Regions from separate parts of the Paenibacillus rhizoryzae genome, predicted to be linked through region 3. Evidence: riboswitches for the same ligand, from Rfam matches in the RefSeq annotation. Region 3 holds a riboswitch; each other region holds the start of a gene.
What was found. Region 3 has a riboswitch for ZMP and ZTP ahead of AC6ESO_RS25000 (IMP cyclohydrolase). Riboswitches for the same ligand answer to the same signal wherever they lie in the genome.
Positions count from the first base shown of each region.

Region 1 (3,273 bases), on a different contig from region 3:
CATGCTTTGCGGCAAAGGATCATACCGCCGCGAGGACCGCGAAGCGTTTTGTGCGTAGTTGTTGTTACAAAGTGAGCATGTGGAACCGGGCTCGGGTGCAAGCCGGCAGCTACAAGGCCTGCGATATGCGCCATGTCAACGAAGAGCAATGCGCCTACGTCATTAGCAATGCGGCCAAGCTCTTCGAAATCGATGATGCGCGGGTAAGCCGATGCGCCTGCAACGATCATGCGCGGACGGTGTTTGAACGCCAGTTTGCGTACTTCTGCATAGTCGATTGTAAAAGTGTTCTCGTTAACGCCGTAAGCTACGAAGTTGTACAGAAGACCTGAAGCATTAACCGGGCTGCCGTGCGTCAAGTGACCGCCATGCGCCAGGTTCATACCAAGAACCGTGTCGCCCGGGTTTAGCGCCGCTAGGTAAACAGCCATGTTTGCTTGTGCGCCGGAGTGAGGCTGCACGTTCGCGTGCTCAGCACCGAACAATTCTTTGGCGCGGTTGCGTGCGATATCTTCCGCGATATCGACATGCTCACAGCCGCCGTAGTAACGTTTGCCCGGGTAGCCTTCCGCGTATTTGTTCGTCAGCACCGTACCCATTGCTTCCAATACCGCTTCGGAAACGATGTTCTCGGATGCGATCAGTTCGATGTTGTCACGTTGGCGCTGCAGCTCAAGGCCAAGGGCTTTCATGATTTCGGGATCTTGTTTACGTAGGTTTTCCATGTTGATGAGTCCTCCTCAAGATAATAAGTATATTAGTCGCATGTGCCGGCATCCGTTGCCGGACCTGCCGCTTCTCGCGTGTAAACCGCACGTTCCCCGCCAATTAGCTTCGGACGGGTATAAGCCATCGTCAAATGCGCGGATCCGATTGCTCGAATCGTTGGTCGCACCGGCACCGCAACACGCTTCAAATGCATGCCGATGAAGGTGTCGCCGATATCGATGCCCGCATGTGCCTGAACCGTCTCGGTCAGCACAGCATCCTGCAGCGTTTGGAACGCGTAGGCTGCCATCGAGCCGCCGGCTTTACGCACAGGGACCGCCGAAACAAGGTCTAGGCCGTATCGTTCAGCGGCTTCCCGTTCCATCACGAGTGCCCTGTTCAGATGTTCACAGCACTGATAAACGGGATAAAACTGCAATTCTTGCCGTACCTTCTCGACCCCCGCGTAGATCGCGGCTGCCGTTTCCAGCGTGCCTGATGTACCGATCCGCTCGCCGAGCACCTCGCTGGTCGACACGCCGATTACAAGCAGCTGTCCCTGACGAATGCCCGACGCGGCTGCCAGCTCGCGGACTACGGTTTCTACATCCTTGGTCAGCTGTGCCGAGTCCATGTTGCTTATTCCGTGGTCGCTCATCACTGGATACGCCCCTTACTCGGATTTCGCCGCATCGGCGTATTGTGCTTCAAGCTTCATCACTTTGCTCACGCGGCCGATATGACGCTCGCCATTGGAGAACGGTGTCTCAAGCCAAATCCGGATAATCTCTTGGGCTACGCCCGGGCCAATGACGCGCTCGCCCATTGCCAGCACGTTGGTGTCGTTGTGCTCGCGGGTTGCTTTAGCCGAGAACATATCGTGCACCAGCGCGCAGCGAATGCCTTTGACTTTGTTAGCCGCGATGGACATGCCGATTCCCGTGCCGCAAATGAGAATGCCGCGTTCTGCCTTGCCTTGCGCTACAAGCTCAGCAACCGGAAGTGCATAATCCGGGTAGTCTACGGATTGATCGCAATCGCAGCCTACGTCCTCAATGTCGTGACCAAGCGATTTGATAAACGGAACTAGCTCATCTTTCAAGCGGTAGCCCGCGTGGTCTGCGCCGATGGCGATTTTCATATCCATTTTCCTCCCAATAAGACCGCACATGGCGGAAATTGTCGATTCACAATGGCATTAGTATACCTGATTTCGCCGAAAAAGACGAAAAAAGAGCAAGCATGCTTACGCACGCTGCTCTTTGCCCAGGCGACCGGCCGTATGATCCGATGCTCCACCGTGGTTTAACCCACTTTCGTCGCCAGTTACATCGGAAACCGTCTTTAGTTGCTTTTATCATAACGGATTTTAGTGTCAAAATCAATCGTTGCCGGAAGAAACGGCGCTTGCCATCCTTTGGCAAAGGGAGAGGTGAAGAGCAAGAAAATTACTGCGATCCCTCTACTTCTTATCCGTTCAGGCGATCAAGAAGTCGATTTAATGCGGCTTCGATTTGGGTCGCGCTCTGCTCATAAACCGCCAGCGAACCGCCGAAAGGATCCGCTACATCGAAGCTTGGGATCTGCTGCTCCAGCTGAAGCAGCCTTGACCGCTCCTGCGCCGTCATCGGCTGACCAAGCGCTTGCTTGATCTGCCAGCTCGAATAAAGCCCCTCCAGCTCCGCGATGTCAGCCAGTACTTTGGGATCCGTGTTCACGAACTCGAGCAGCGTATGCGTCTTGTCCACGGCAGCCGGAAAATGCTGCAGCAGCTGCCTCTTATGGCTGGCGGTCATTGTCAAAATAAGATCAGCCCACGCAATCGAGCCGCCTTCCAGCGCTTTTGAGGTGCCGTTATGCGCAATATCGCGTTTGGACAGCGCCGTACGCGCATGATTGGAAACAGGCAGTCCATCGATCGTGGACACGCCTGCGGAACGAATATCGAGCTGCATGCCCCTTTGCTGGGACATCGCCCGAAGCAGCGCTTCAGCCATTGGTGAACGGCATGTATTGCCGGTGCACACGAATAGAATCCGTTTCACGATTGATACACTCCTTTTCGTAGGTGTGGGTTTGGTGATTGATCTATAGGTTATGAAATTGAAATTGTTATTGTTATTGATAAAAGATAAAGGGCATATGTTGCTGATCTGTTAGAACAGGAACAGCAATCCGAATGTGAATAGGATCACGCCGCCGCACGCTTCCCCGTAGCCGCCGAGACTTGTACCCACTTTACGGCCGAGCAGCAGCCCAAATACGGACATCATCCCGCCGGCAACGCCGAACAGCAGTACCGTCAGCAGCATGTCCGTATCGAACATGCCAAGAGAGATCCCGACGGAAAAAGAGTCGATGCTCACGCCGAGTGCGAACAATAGCATCCCCCACGAGCTGCGGTAATCGATCGACTCCACGGCATCGCCGCGCAGCGAGCTATAAATCATATGCCCGCCGAGGAGGAGCAGCAGCGCACCAGCCGCAGTCGTCGCAACGCCGCCAAGCAGCGTACTGACATATTTGCCCGTAAAGATGCCCATGAGCGGCATAATCGTGTGAAAA
Region 1 covers NZ_JCAALT010000008.1:163,959-167,231, forward strand. Annotated here, with positions in the region: gene glyA (serine hydroxymethyltransferase) at 1-725, opposite strand, end outside; gene AC6ESO_RS23130 (TIGR01440 family protein) at 758-1,366, opposite strand; gene rpiB (ribose 5-phosphate isomerase B) at 1,382-1,849, opposite strand; ZMP/ZTP riboswitch at 1,966-2,048, opposite strand; gene AC6ESO_RS23140 (low molecular weight protein arginine phosphatase) at 2,178-2,753, opposite strand; gene AC6ESO_RS23145 (manganese efflux pump) at 2,865-3,273, opposite strand, start outside.
Region 1: it holds a riboswitch for ZMP and ZTP, as region 3 does, so the genes downstream of both, rpiB (ribose 5-phosphate isomerase B) here and AC6ESO_RS25000 (IMP cyclohydrolase) in region 3, are expected to answer to the same signal.

Region 2 (3,273 bases), on a different contig from region 3:
AGCCCTTTCTCCGAAATGAACATTTCATCCTTCCGGGAAATTTCCGAGGGGCTCTTTCCATCTTCGTGAATGAGCGGCCGAACTCCTGCCCAGCATGACTCCACATCCGCTTGCGTAAGCTTCGCTGTAGGGAAAGCGGCATTCGCCGCATGCAGCAAATAATCGCGGTCCGCGCGCGTGGTGACAACTGAACCGGGATCGCCGTGATAGAACGTATCCGTCGTCCCGATATAGGTTTTGCCGTCCCGCGGGATGATGAAGATCATCCGCCCATCCGGTACATCGATATAAACCGCCTGCTGTACCGGCAGTCGCTCACCATCCACAACCAAATGAACGCCTTTTGTAAGCAGGAGCCTTTTGCCCGTCACTTCGCCGTCCAGCTTGCGCACATGGTCAACCCAAGGTCCTGCCGCATTCACGATCTTCCGCGCATAGACATCATAACGTTTGCCGCTGCGTACGTCCGCAATCCGAGCGCCGCACACTACGCCGTCCCGATACAGCATCTCTTCGACTTTGGCATAATTCACAATCTCCGCGCCATGCCGATGCGCCGTCTTCATCACCTCAAGCGTCAGCCGCGCATCGTCGGTCCGATACTCATAATAGTAGCCCGAACCCCGCAAGCCATCCCGCTTCAGCAGCGGCTCCAGGGCTTCCGTTTGCTCGCGCCGATACATTTTACGCCGCTCCGCACGTTTGACGCCTGCAAGCCTGTCATAAATATATAACCCAATGGCCGATGCCAGATATCCGTAGGTACCGCCCTTGTAGACCGGCATCAGCATCGGCGTCGGCGTCACGACATGAGGCGCATGCTTGTGCAGCAGCGCCCGTTCGCGACCAACCTCGGCTACCAATTTGACCTCGCCTTGCTTCAAATATCTCAGACCGCCATGCACCAGCTTGGTCGAGCGGCTGCTCGTACCTTGCGCAAAATCGCCCATTTCCACAAGACCTGTCCGAAGACCGCGCCGCGACGCATCCCATGCAATGCCGGCCCCCGTTATGCCGCCCCCGATGATGAGCACATCGAGCAGCTCCGATGACATTCGCTCTAGACGCGCTGCCCGGTGCTCCACCGAGAAAGATTCGCCCATGCCGTTCATTCCTCCTTTAGCAAAAGAAGCATTTTCCCCAAACCTTTGGCCTTTTATTTACAGTATAAGCGTATAAGGAATTTCATTCCAACTGACCTGTTCAAAGCGCCCCCAACATGCTACACTCTAGGAAAATAACGCTGCATGCAACTGGCGAAATCAGTGGAATGAACCACGAGGGAGCATGCGGATCGAAATTTACCGTTCGCCTGGGGAGAAGTATTTGCGGCTGGCTATGTCTGAGGACTAGCCTGCTTGCGAATGCTTTTTTTCGTTTCTGATCGTGCTTTCTATTATTGCAGGTGAAGGAGAAGATCGCTTATGGCCATTGTACTGAAAGCGAAGGAAGCAGCGGAGCTTGTGTATTCGGAAATAACGGCCCGCGTAGAGGAATGGAAAGAGAATGGAAAGCAGCCGTCTCTGGCGACACTACTAGTTGAGGGCGATCCTGCCTCCGCCTACTATGCCCGTTCCAAGCAAAAGATTGCCGAGAAGCTAGGCATCTCGTTCCAGCTCCATGCTTTCGCGAATGATGTCTCGGAAGAGGAATTGAAGCGCATCATCACCGCGCTTAATGAGGATGAAGACGTTCATGGCATCATGCTTGAGCTGCCATTACCCGCGCATCTATCGGCTCCTGCAATTGAAGCTTGCATAGCCCCTGCCAAAGATATCGACGGCGTCACTCCCTCCAATAAACTGGCGGTATACACCGGCAATGACACAGGGCTGTACCCTGCAACGCCGCAAGCCTGCATCGGGTTACTCAAGCATTACGGCTACAAATTAGAAGGACGTAACGTGACTTTAGTAGGCAGAGGACATACAGTCGGACTTCCGCTGTTTCATCTCCTTCAGCGCGAGCACGCTACCGTGACCGTATGCCATTCCAGGACGCCTGAACTGTCCGCTCATCTGGAACATGCGGAAATCGCCATCGTAGCGGTTGGCAAACCGAATACGATTACGAAGGAACTGGTACATTCCGGCTTAACCGTCATCGACGCGGGCATTAACGAGCTTGCAGATGGCTCGATCACCGGAGATGCCGCTTCGGATCTAGTCGATGTGGCAGCGGCTGTCTCGCCGGTTCCGGGGGGAGTCGGTACGTTAACGACCGCGGTCTTATTTCGCAATCTGATGAAAGCGATCGATATCCAAATGTCGCAAGGAGATGTGAGGCCACGATGACAACTGTTACGTGGGATGATTCTATTCGTCGTTTCTTAGAGAAGGCAGCTAGTGCCGACCCGACACCGGGCGGCGGAAGTGCCGCCGCTCTTGCCGCAGCGCTCGGCACGGCCATGACCGCGATGGCGGCCCATCTCTCGCAAGGGGAGAAGTACGCCGATGCTCAGCTTCAAGTTAACGCTGCATTGAACGAGATGCAGCGCCTTTCCACCGCATGCGAATCATTGCTCGCCGATGACATTTCGGCTTTTGACGGTTATATGCATGCACTGAAGCTGCCCAAACAGAATGAGTCTGAGAAGGCTGTTCGCCAAGAGGCACTGCATAATGCGACCATTGCCTCCATTGAAGCTCCGCTTCGGCTAATGGAGGTATGCAGAGCGGCGCTGCATTCGACGCTGAGCATCGCTTCCTGCACGAACGCGCATGTCATCTCTGACCTCGGTATCGGCGCTTTGCTCCTAGGAGCTGCTGCGCAATCTGCGCTCTTAACGGTGGAGATCAATCTAGCCGCTCTGAAGGATGAGGGAATTAAAGCTCATTATGCGACGAAGCGCACCGCTCTCATCGCTGAAATCGAACAACTCAAAAACCGGACATTAGCTGTCGTTCGCGACAGAATCTAATGTCCGGTTCCTTATCCCTTTATAGCTTCACGCCGCTCTCTGCACCCTTACGCTGAAGCGAACTCCTTCCGCCGTATTGGCGATGCTGTATTCCGCGCCGTGAGCATCAAGCACTTTACTTACGATATAGAGACCAAGTCCGCTGCCGCCGGTTGAGCGGCTGCGCGACTGCTCCGCCCGGTAGAACGGCTCGAACAATCGAGGCAGCTTCGATTCCTCCACCTGCACGCCGGTGTTCAGCACTTCCAGCCTATACCACGAACGATGATTGCGCTGCTCATTGGCGGCAGGCTCTTCCTCCGATAACCGAATAACAACCCGCTCTGCATCCCCGGAATATTGAACGGCATTCG
Region 2 covers NZ_JCAALT010000005.1:239,522-242,794, forward strand. Annotated here, with positions in the region: gene AC6ESO_RS16640 (glycerol-3-phosphate dehydrogenase/oxidase) at 1-1,103, opposite strand, end outside; ZMP/ZTP riboswitch at 1,240-1,325, shown strand; gene AC6ESO_RS16645 (bifunctional 5,10-methylenetetrahydrofolate dehydrogenase/5,10-methenyltetrahydrofolate cyclohydrolase) at 1,425-2,294, shown strand; gene AC6ESO_RS16650 (cyclodeaminase/cyclohydrolase family protein) at 2,291-2,920, shown strand; gene AC6ESO_RS16655 (sensor histidine kinase) at 2,948-3,273, opposite strand, start outside.
Region 2: it holds a riboswitch for ZMP and ZTP, as region 3 does, so the genes downstream of both, AC6ESO_RS16645 (bifunctional 5,10-methylenetetrahydrofolate dehydrogenase/5,10-methenyltetrahydrofolate cyclohydrolase) here and AC6ESO_RS25000 (IMP cyclohydrolase) in region 3, are expected to answer to the same signal.

Region 3 (3,273 bases):
ACGATCTGGATAATGTCATCGTGCAGGACCTGTTCGCGATAGAGGCAGCGGTATCGGGCGACGGTAAAGTCAGTCTCAGCGGCGCACATGGACAGGATGGATCCGTGGTCAAACCGGAGCAGGAGCAGTTAGAGCTGTTTTACCATCTGCGGAAGCAGAATGAGTGGAAAGCGATGAGACAGCTGCAAATGGAGATGGACCTGAGCACAGCTTCAAGAGTGACTGTCGATCTGCTAGCGGAGCATAACTGCCGATTTATCGTCTCCAACTCAGGTGACGAGCCGGTGAAGCTGTTATGGAATGGTGCTGAATCGACCATGGAGCTTGCGCATTACGACGGTTGTATTACGGAATGGCTCGTTGTTCCTCCGGGAGAAACGGTCTGTACGCTTCCACAGGGCTGTCGTTATATACAGTTGTATGTACTGGGCGAACCAGAGCAGTCTTTTGAACTGAAGCTGAGGTTCCAGACGGTGCACGTAGCGCTGCGCCAAGCTGGGAAACTGCAAAGCGATAATGAGGAGCTAAATCAAATCTTTGAGGTTTCCGCGCATACGAGCCGGATATGTCATCAAATTGGGCTGTGGGACGGGATTAAGCGGGATCGGCTGAACTGGACCTTTGATTTCTATCTGGCGGCAAAATCCTGTTACTTCTTATGGGACGATACGAAGGTTATCCGCCGCGCGGTGCGTGAGCTGGGAGAAGGTACGCCGAGCGGGCATTGGATGAACAGTATTTGTGAATATACGCTGTGGTGGATGAAGACGGTAACGGAGTATTATTTTCAGACGGGCGATAAGGAATTTGTGCTGGAGCTGAAGGAGCCGATGCACCGCCATATGAAATGGGTGCTTGAGAATACGAGGCCAGGTGAAGGGCTCCTCATCCAAGACGGCATTCTGATTGAATGGGTACCGCTGACCAACGAGGAGAAGGTTATTGCGCTGCAAGCAATCTATGCATTGACGCATGCCGACTTGGTGAAATTGGCAGCCGAATTACCTGAGCTGGAGCTGGCGCCGCTGCTCGATTGGCCGATGCGGGCACTGAGCTCCGAGGATTTTATGAAAGAGCCTTACGCTCTGGCAGTTAAAGTGCTCGGTATTGCAAGCGGTTATGTGAGTGCTGATGCAGCCGTAGCCTTCTTGGACGAATATGAGTTGATGGATCCGATCACGCCGTTGTCGGCGTTCCAACTGGCAGAGTGTTATTCCCGGTTTGGGAAACATGAGCGAGCGTATGAGGTGATCTCGATCGTATGGGGCGGAATGCTCGATCACGGGGCGACGACCTTCTGGGAAGCTTACTCGCACGGGGAAGGAAATGGAGGGCGCGATTTTCACGATGCTCTCACCACGTATACAGCTTACGGCTCCTATCGGATGAGCTTATGCCATGCCTGGTCCAGCACGCCTGTGAAATGGATAGGCGAAGTTGTTCTCGGTGTTCAGTCGCTTGAGCCTGGTTACAAAACAGTGATGGTCTCGCCAAATCCGGTCGGCGGCATTCGCGCTTGCAGCGGTACGGTCAACACTCCGTTTGGTGATCTCCATGTGAAGTGGTATGTGGACGATAGCGGCAAGGTGTGTACGAGTGTCATTGCACCTCCCGGCGTTCAGGTCGTGGAATTGAGCGAGCATAAGGTCGTATGAACAAGCTTGCAGAATAATAGTTGATTTATAGGGCTTAATTCGGTATTGTGAGAGTAATTTAGCAGTCTGTATGTAACTGGCGTACATGGGCAACCATGAGGGAGCATATAGATACGAGCCGTACGCCTGGGCAGAGGTAGGGGGAGCTTACGAGTTCTCCTTGCCTCTTTTTGTATTCGGAGAGGAGCGAGTGTGAGTGAAGTCCTATCAACAGGAGTTGTTTGAGAAGCCTTATCCGGGGAGAACCTTGATTGCAGGCATGACACCTTCCGGGTCGCATTACGTGCAGGTGTATTGGATTATGGGGCGCAGCGTGAACAGCCGCAATCGGGTTTTTGAGCAGGATGGCATGTATGTCAGGAATAAGGCATTCGATCCGGCGTTGATGGAAGATCCTTCGCTTATTATTTATTATCCGATCCGCCACTGGGAGGATGCGCACATTGTCTCTAACGGTGACCAGACGGATACCATCTATGAGGGCTTACAGCTTCGGCAGACTTTCGAGCAAGCGTTGATGAACCGAGAGTTCGAGCCGGATGCGCCGCATTTTACACCGAGGATCTCTGCCGTTATCTATGCGGATGTGAAGCAGTATGAATTGTCGATTCTCAAAACGTATGACAACGACCCTTCGGTTTGCTTGCGTAGTCGGTATCATTTCAGCCGGTTTAAGCAGGGGACGGGACACTGCATACATACCTACGAATCGGAACGGGATGGCGTATTGAAGCCGTTTAAAGGCGATCCGTTCGAAGTGCCGTTATTCGATTCCATTGAAGAAACCGCCGATTTCTATTGGGAGGGAATCAACCCGGATAACCGAATTTCGCTGCTGGTTAAATCGATTAGCGTGGAGGATCAAACGATTAATTACGCTTTTAGAAATAAGCATGTGTGAGGGGCTGGCAGGATTAGGTCGGTTAATCGGGGAATACTGAAGCATTAGATTGCTGGTTAAAGCGGAAATGGGAACAAGGGGTGTATGAGTGCTGTGGAGCTTCTTAAGCAGAAAATAAGGCAAGAAGGCATCGTGCTGGATGGCGGCGTGTTAAAGGTAGATACGTTTCTGAATCATCAAGTGGATGCATAGCTGATGCTTGCGATCGGAAAAGCTTTTGCCGAGCTGTTTCGCGAGAGCGGTGTAACGAAGATCATGACAATCGAGTCTTCGGGCATTGCACCGGCAGTGCTGACCGCACTTCAGCTTGGCGTGCCGATGGTGTTCGGACGTAAACGCAAATCGCTGACGCTTCGGGATGACCTGTACACGGAGAAGGTATACTCATTTACGAAACAAGAGGAGAGCGAAGTCACGATATCGAGAAAGTTCCTCGCACCGAATGATCGCGTGCTGATTATTGATGATTTTCTCGCTCATGGGGAAGCTGCGCTTGGTATGGCGCGAATCGTTCAGCAAGCCGGGGCAGAGGTAGCCGGCATGGGGATCGTGATCGAGAAGTCGTTTCAATCCGGAAGAGGGAAGCTTCTGGAAAAGGGATTCCGCGTGGAGTCGCTTGCTCGCATTGCTTCGCTGGAGGGCGGCAAGGTGGAGTTTGTTTAATGGCAGGTAAAATGGAGGAATGGATAACAGGATGAACAAAGAATCGAACCCGAA
Region 3 covers NZ_JCAALT010000010.1:2,317-5,589, forward strand. Annotated here, with positions in the region: gene AC6ESO_RS24995 (alpha-L-rhamnosidase-related protein) at 1-1,655, shown strand, start outside; ZMP/ZTP riboswitch at 1,718-1,794, shown strand; gene AC6ESO_RS25000 (IMP cyclohydrolase) at 1,852-2,556, shown strand; partial or broken gene AC6ESO_RS25005 (xanthine phosphoribosyltransferase) at 2,650-3,219, shown strand; gene AC6ESO_RS25010 (SRPBCC family protein) at 3,251-3,273, shown strand, end outside.